DNA from 3 places in the Kineosporia succinea genome. Region 1 is predicted to be linked to each of the others. Evidence: riboswitches for the same ligand, from Rfam matches in the RefSeq annotation. Region 1 holds a riboswitch; each other region holds the start of a gene.
The links. Region 1 has a riboswitch for cobalamin ahead of J2S57_RS22905 (energy-coupling factor ABC transporter permease). Riboswitches for the same ligand answer to the same signal wherever they lie in the genome.

Region 1 (2,180 bases):
GGCGGGTGCGCTCACGATTCCCGCGGGCGCTGCCGCTTTCCGGACAGGCGGCCCAGCACGAAGCCGAGCGCACCGGCGCCGGCGGCGGCCTGGAGGGCGAACAGGCCGGACTCGATCTCACCCGACGAGGGTTCGAAGAACGGGGTGAACCAGACGTCGTAGTCGGGGTTGATCTCCTCGACCTTGGTGGCGGCGGAGGAGTCGCTGCCCGCGTAGGACTCGCCCTCGGCCTGACCGTCGGTGTTCAGGCGCAGGGCCAGGGGAATCGCGAAAATGGCGACCACGAGAAGGAGCAGGGCCAGATCGATCGCGAGGCGGCGGGGGGTGCGGGTCATGTCAGCCACGCTCCTGAACAGCGGTGGTGGTCGCCTCGCCCGGGAGGGCCTGCTTCAGTCCCAGGGAACTCAGCTCGTCCGGTGCGATGCGGGCCAGGACGCGGAAGACCAGCACGCCGAGAAGGCCCTCGGCGACGGCCAGGGGGATCTGGGTCAGGGCGAAGATGCCGAGGAACTCGCCGACGGAGCCGAGGACGCCGCCCGTGGGGTCGGGGTGGGCGAGACCGAGCTGTACCGACGTGACCACGTAGGTCGACAGGTCGGACAGCGACAGTGCCGCGAAAACGCCCACCGGGAAGGCTAGCCCGAGCCTGAGGCAGGCGCGGTAGGCACCGTAGCCGACCCAGGGGCCGACCACGGCCATGGAGAACACGTTCGCACCGAGGGTCGTGATGCCGCCGTGGGCCAGCAGCAGGGCCTGGAACAGCAGCACGATGGCGCCGAGCACCGCCATCACCGGGGGCCGGAACAGCACCGCACCCAGGCCGGTTCCGGTGGGATGGCTCGAACTGCCGGTCACGGAGGGCAGTTTGATGGCGGAGAGCACGAAGGTGAAAGCCCCGGCCGCGCCCAGCAACAGCCGGGACTCGGGGCGTTCGCGCACCTCGCGCACCACGCAGCGGGCGCCGTGCACCACGAAGGGGGCGGCCGCGACCGTCCAGGCGGCGGCGTGGAGCGGGGGCAGATAGCCCTCAGCGATGTGCACGGGGCACCTCGCTCGTTGCAGCGTGTGTCATCGGATCTCCTCGGGTCCTCGCCCTGGATCGCTGCGACGGCCGAAGTCTCCTGGCTTCCCGGATCAGCACTCGCCCCGGCCTTCCGGTCCGCGAGTGCGGCCGTGGCACGGCATAGGGTCTGCTCCCCGGTGACAGTGGCGGGACCGCGCCGGATTCTCACCGGCTTCCTTCACTGCCGTCGCGGACGGTATGTGGTTGTGGCGGCGATATGGGGGACACGCCGTGCCAGGATCTAACCACGTCCCGATCCGCAGGAGAACAGTCCCCGGCCCTACACTCACTTTCTCTACGACACGTAGAAGTGTGCTGAGGGTTGGAGGAGGCGTGCGGTGGTACGGCGGGATCATCTGGAACGGGCTGTTCTCGAGGCACTCTGGGACTGTCCGGACGGGCTGACCGCGCCCGAGGTGGTCGAGCTGCTGGCCGACCGGCAGCTGGCCCTGACGACGGTGCACACCGTGCTCGACCGGCTGCGGGCCAAGGACCTGGTGCGCCGTGAGCGGGACGGGCGGGTGTTCCGGCACCGGGCCGTGCGCAGCCGGGAGGAGCTGACGGCCGAGGCGATGGTGGCGGTGCTGCAGGACAGCGCCGATCACCCCCTGGCGCTGTCGATGTTCGTGCGGGCGGTGTCGAAGGCCGACGCCGACGCGCTGCGCCGGGCGCTGGGGGCCGAGGAACGGCGCAGGCGCTCGTGAGCCTGCTGCTGCCGGCGCTGGTCGGGGTGCTGCTCACGCTGGTGCCGCGGCCGCTCTCCCGGGCCCGCTGGGCCCAGCGCCGCCCGCGCGAGGCCGCCGTCGTCTGGGTGGTCTACGCGCTCGTCACGGCTTACCTGCTGCTGCTCGCGCTGGCGCTGGCGGTGGGGTCGCTGTGGCCGGCCGGGCTCTTCCTGCTGTGGATGCTGGTGCGTTTGACCCAGACCGTGCGGGGGCTGCGCCGTTCGCAGCGGCGGCACCAGGAGGCGCTGGCGCTGGTGGCCGACTACGACCCGCTGCTGCGGGTGCACGTGCTGAACGACGACCGGCCGCTGGCCTACTGCCTGCCGAACGGGGCCCGGCCGATGGTCGTGGTCACCCGAGGTGCCCTGGAGCTGGCCGACAGCGCCGAGATG
Region 2 (2,180 bases), 450 kb from region 1:
GGTCGGTCTGCCCGGCCCGCAGTGCGGACGCGCGCTGGTCGCCGTCGGCGACGAAGCTGAGCTCGATGTCCTTCAGGGCCGGGGTGCCGCCCCAGTAGGCGGGGTTGGCCGTGAGGTCGGCCGAGGTGGTGCCGTTGAGCTCGGTGATCGTGTACGGACCGGTGCCTGTGCCGACCGGCGTCGGCGAGGCCGGGTCGTCGTACGCGCCGCCGGACAGGATGACCAGCTCAGGGGAGGTCAGCCGCTGCACGAGCACCGGGTCGGGCGTCTTGGTGACGACGGTGATCTTGTCGTCGCCGTCGGCCGTGACGGTCAGCTCGGTGCCGGACAGCGCTCGGGGCGCCGGCTCGGCCTGGGCGGCGTGGGTGAGGGACGCGGCGACGGCCTTCGCGTCCATCGCCGTGCCGTCCTGGAAGGTCACGCCGTCGCGGAGCGTGAGTTCCCAGGTGGTGTCGTCGGTCTGCTCCCAGCTCGTGGCCAGGGAGGCCTCGGGGGTGCCGGACGGGTCGAGCTTGGTCAGGGTCTCCGTGGCGCCCACGCCGTAGCTGGTCACCGCGTCGTCGCTGTACGGGGACAGCGCCGCGACCGGCGTGAACGCGTAGGCATACCGCAGGGTGGGCTTCTCGGCTCCGGCTCCGGCTCCGGCATCGGTACCGGCCTTGGCCGATCCGCCGCCGCAGGCCGCCAGAGCGAGGAGGGACAGGGCTGAGACCGCGGTGAACGCGGACCTCGTCAGATTTTGCGCATGGCCCATGGAACGGACCGCCTCCAGCACCTCGTGGTTGCGAAACTGTGCCGTGGCCGGTCTCCTGGCTCTCGGGTCAAGCGTCGCCGGCGCACCTTCCCAGGCTCTTGCCGTCGTGGGGACGGAGGGGCCCAGTGGCGCCCGATTCGGACTACGCGAACCGGCGACTTCCCGATCACAGTGGCGAGGGCCGCTCCGGTATCACACCGGAATTCCCGAGCACCACGGCCTGGTCACGGTACCTCAGAGGTCGCTCAAGGCGGTCACCGGCCTCTCGACACAGTCGGCGACGAAGCGCAGGAAGCCGCCGGCGGTGGCGCCGTCACAGACCCGGTGGTCGAAACTCAGGGTGAGCTGCGTGACCTTGCGGACGGCCAGCTGCCCGTCGACGACCCAGGGCCGCTCGATGATCCGCCCGAGCCCGAGGATCGCGGCCTCGGGGTGATTGATGATCGCGGCGGCGCCGTCGGTGCCGAACACGCCGTAGTTGTTGACCGTCACCGTGCCTCCGGTCAGGTCGGCCGGCTGGAGGACGCCCCGGCGGGCCCGGTCGGTCAGCTCACCGATGGCGGCGGAGAGCCGGCGGGTGCTGAGGCGGTCGGCGTGGTGGACGACCGGCACCACCAGACCCCGGTCGGTCTGCGCGGCGAACCCCAGGTGGACGGCGTGGTGCTGATGGATCTCGCCGTCCTCCACGGTGGCGTTGAGCTCCGGATGCCGTCTCAGGGCGGCGATGGTGAACCGGGCCAGGAGGGCGACCAGGCTGACGGCGCTGCCCGGGGTGGCGCCGGCGGTGCCGCTGCCCGTCGCGGGGGTGGCGGCTGCCGTCCCGCCGGAACCGGCCCGCCCGAGACTCGCGTTGATCGCGGCCCGGGCCTCGAGCAGCTGGGTGGCGTCGGCGTCGACCCAGATGGTGGCCTCGGGGATCTCTCGGCGGGAACGGACCAGCTTCTCGGCCGTGAACCGGCGCACGCCCGTCAGCACGATGCGCTCGTACCCGGCGGATTGCTCATCCACAGCGGCCGAGGCCGACTGGGCCGACGACTCGGCCGACGGCCGAGCCTCGATCGCCTGCTGAATGTCGGCCCGCATGATCAGGCCGTCGGGACCGGAACCGGTCACACGCCGCAGATCGAGACGGGCCTCGCGGGCCATCCTCCGGACCAGTGGCGAAATGACGCGCACGACCGTCGAATCCGGCGTGAAAACGGCGACTTCCGACGAATGGGGTGAGCTGCCGTTCGGGGCGCCCAGCTGCCCGGTGGGCCCCGTAGCGCCGGGGGAGAACACCTCGTCTCCCGGTTCCGCCGCCCGGGTACCCGAAACCGGTGCTCCGATCGCGGCTCCCTTACGAGGAGGCCGGCGCCGACGGGCCGAACCCGTCCCGGATCCGCCACTGGTGCCGTACCCCACCAGCACGCTGCCGCTGCCCTCA
Region 3 (2,180 bases), 4.3 Mb from region 1:
GGGTCAGGGTGAGCTCGGCGTCCCAGATCTGCTGGGCGGCGATGAAGATGCCGGGCTGGTCGGCGTCCTGCAGCCCGAAGTCGAGGCGCCACAGCGCCGACTCCTCGGCCGGGCGCAGCTCCTCGTCGGCCGGGCGCAGGATGCTCGTCAGGTCGTCGTCGGTCGGCTCCACCAGCCGGAAACAGGCCCGCACCAGGCCGCCGTTCAGCGCCTCGGCCTGCCATTCCGCCACCCCGTCGAGCAGGTTGCGCATCTGGCGCTGATTGGCCGGGAACGCCGGATACGCCCCGCGCAGTCCCTGCCGCCAGCCCAGCAGCCCGAGCCCACCCGAACTCCGCGACGGCGCCAGCCGCGCCCGCACCGACGCGTCCACCAGCGCGTCCACCGCCGCAGCGGCGCACTCCCCGGCCGGGGCGACCGCGTTCCAGGAGGGCGGCAGGGTGGCGACCGCGTGCCGGAACCACTCCCCGTCGTCCCCCGTGATCACCGGCCGCCACCGGGCCACCCCGTGGCCGTCCGGCGCCTCCAGCACCACCGGCAGCACCCGGCCCCGGGTGATCAGGTCGTCCACGAAAGCCAGCAGAGCGAGGAGGTGACGCACGTCGGAGCCGGCGACCACCACGTCCTCAAGCCCGGAAACGAACCCGCGCAACAACGCCAAGGCCGGCCGCGCGGGCACCGAAACCGTGGCCACCCGCCATCTGACCTCGGGGAACAGCCGCGCGGACTCACCCTCGGCCCGGTCGGACGCCCAGCCCGACCGCAGATCGAGCAGCTCGGGCGAACCGGCCGGCGCATGCTGGAACGAGGGCAGCACGAGGTCGGCGGTGCCCTCCACCCAGCCCTCGCCCTCGCCTACGCCTCCGGCGGAGAGCGTCTTGGCGAGCTCGTCGGCGGGGATGCAGAACGGGTGCTCACGCACCTTCGGCCGTCGCCCGGTGCGTTCGGCGGGCACCGCGCGCACCTGCGGATCCTCGGCCCACAGCACGAGCGAGCCGTCGTCGGCGGGATCTCCGGACGCGGGAGACCACCAGGCATGGACGACGAACACCGGCCAAGGGTAGGCCAGTGGGCCCGGGGCTGGCACAGTTGGCACCGTTAAGCACCTGTAGCCGGTGTGGAACGACAGGAAGCCGGTGAGAATCCGGCGCGGTCGCGCCACTGTGAGGCACCTCATGTGCCGAGCCAGGAACTGTGCCACACCGCACCGACCCGCCGCGCGGACGGCGAGGAAGAGGACGTCAACGTGTCAGAAGCTCCCGTGGAGCGTCAGCCCGTCCTGCTCATCTCCACCTCCGACACCGACCTGCTCAGCGCCCGCGCGAGCTCGGTGCCGTACCGGCTGGCGAACCCGAACCGGGTGTCCGTGGACGACCTGGACGGCCTGCTCGAGGGCGTCGCCGTCGCCGTGGTGCGCCTGCTCGGCGGCACCCGGGCCTGGGAGGACGGGCTGAACGCCCTGCTCGGCAAGGGGGTACCCGTGGTGGTGCTCTCCGGTGAGGCCCTGCCCGACGCCGACCTGATGAGCCGCTCGACGGTTCCGGTCGGGGTGGCCGCGCAGGCTCACGGATACCTGGTCGAGGGTGGCCCTTCCAACCTCACCGAGCTGCACTCGTTCCTGACCGACACCGTGCTGCTGACGGGGTTCGGGTTCGAGCCACCTCGCAGCACGCCGCAGTGGGGTGTCCTGTCTCGCTCCAGCCGTTTCGAACCGGAGGACGAGCGACCCACCATCGCCGTCCTCTACTACCGCGCCCACCACGTGGCCGGGAACACGGCTTTCGTCGAGGCTCTGTGCACCGCGGTGGAAGACGCGGGTGGACGCGCCCTCCCGATCTTCTGCGCGTCGTTGCGGGCGGCGGACTCCGAGCTGCTGGCCCGGCTGGGCACCGCCGACGCCCTGCTCGTCACCGTGCTGGCCGCGGGCGGCAACCGGCCCGCGACCGCCTCGGCCGGGGGTGACGAGTCCACCTGGGACATCGGGGCGCTCGCCGCTCTCGACGTCCCCATTCTGCAGGCCATCAGCACGCTGACCTCGCGGGAACGCTGGCTGGAGAACACCGAGGGCCTGATCCCCCTGGACGCGGCCAACCAGGTCGCGATCCCGGAGTTCGACGGACGGCTGATCACGGTGCCGTTCTCGTTCAAGGAGGTCGACTCCGAGGGACTCACCCAGTACG

Region 2: linked by a shared signal. The riboswitch ahead of J2S57_RS24790 (ABC transporter substrate-binding protein) and the one ahead of J2S57_RS22905 (energy-coupling factor ABC transporter permease) in region 1 are both predicted to bind cobalamin.
Region 3: linked by a shared signal. The riboswitch ahead of cobN (cobaltochelatase subunit CobN) and the one ahead of J2S57_RS22905 (energy-coupling factor ABC transporter permease) in region 1 are both predicted to bind cobalamin.

What each region holds. Positions count from the first base shown of each region.
Region 1 covers NZ_JAUSQZ010000001.1:5,268,354-5,270,533, forward strand. The annotation lists gene cbiQ (cobalt ECF transporter T component CbiQ) at 1-15, opposite strand, end outside; gene J2S57_RS22900 (energy-coupling factor ABC transporter substrate-binding protein) at 12-335, opposite strand; gene J2S57_RS22905 (energy-coupling factor ABC transporter permease) at 337-1,041, opposite strand; cobalamin riboswitch at 1,115-1,242, opposite strand; gene J2S57_RS22910 (BlaI/MecI/CopY family transcriptional regulator) at 1,402-1,767, shown strand; gene J2S57_RS22915 (M56 family metallopeptidase) at 1,764-2,180, shown strand, end outside.
Region 2 covers NZ_JAUSQZ010000001.1:5,713,781-5,715,960, forward strand. The annotation lists gene J2S57_RS24790 (ABC transporter substrate-binding protein) at 1-754, opposite strand, end outside; cobalamin riboswitch at 783-987, opposite strand; gene J2S57_RS24795 (dihydrolipoamide acetyltransferase family protein) at 989-2,180, opposite strand, start outside.
Region 3 covers NZ_JAUSQZ010000001.1:996,510-998,689, forward strand. The annotation lists gene J2S57_RS04375 (DEAD/DEAH box helicase) at 1-1,051, opposite strand, end outside; cobalamin riboswitch at 1,070-1,211, shown strand; gene cobN (cobaltochelatase subunit CobN) at 1,247-2,180, shown strand, end outside.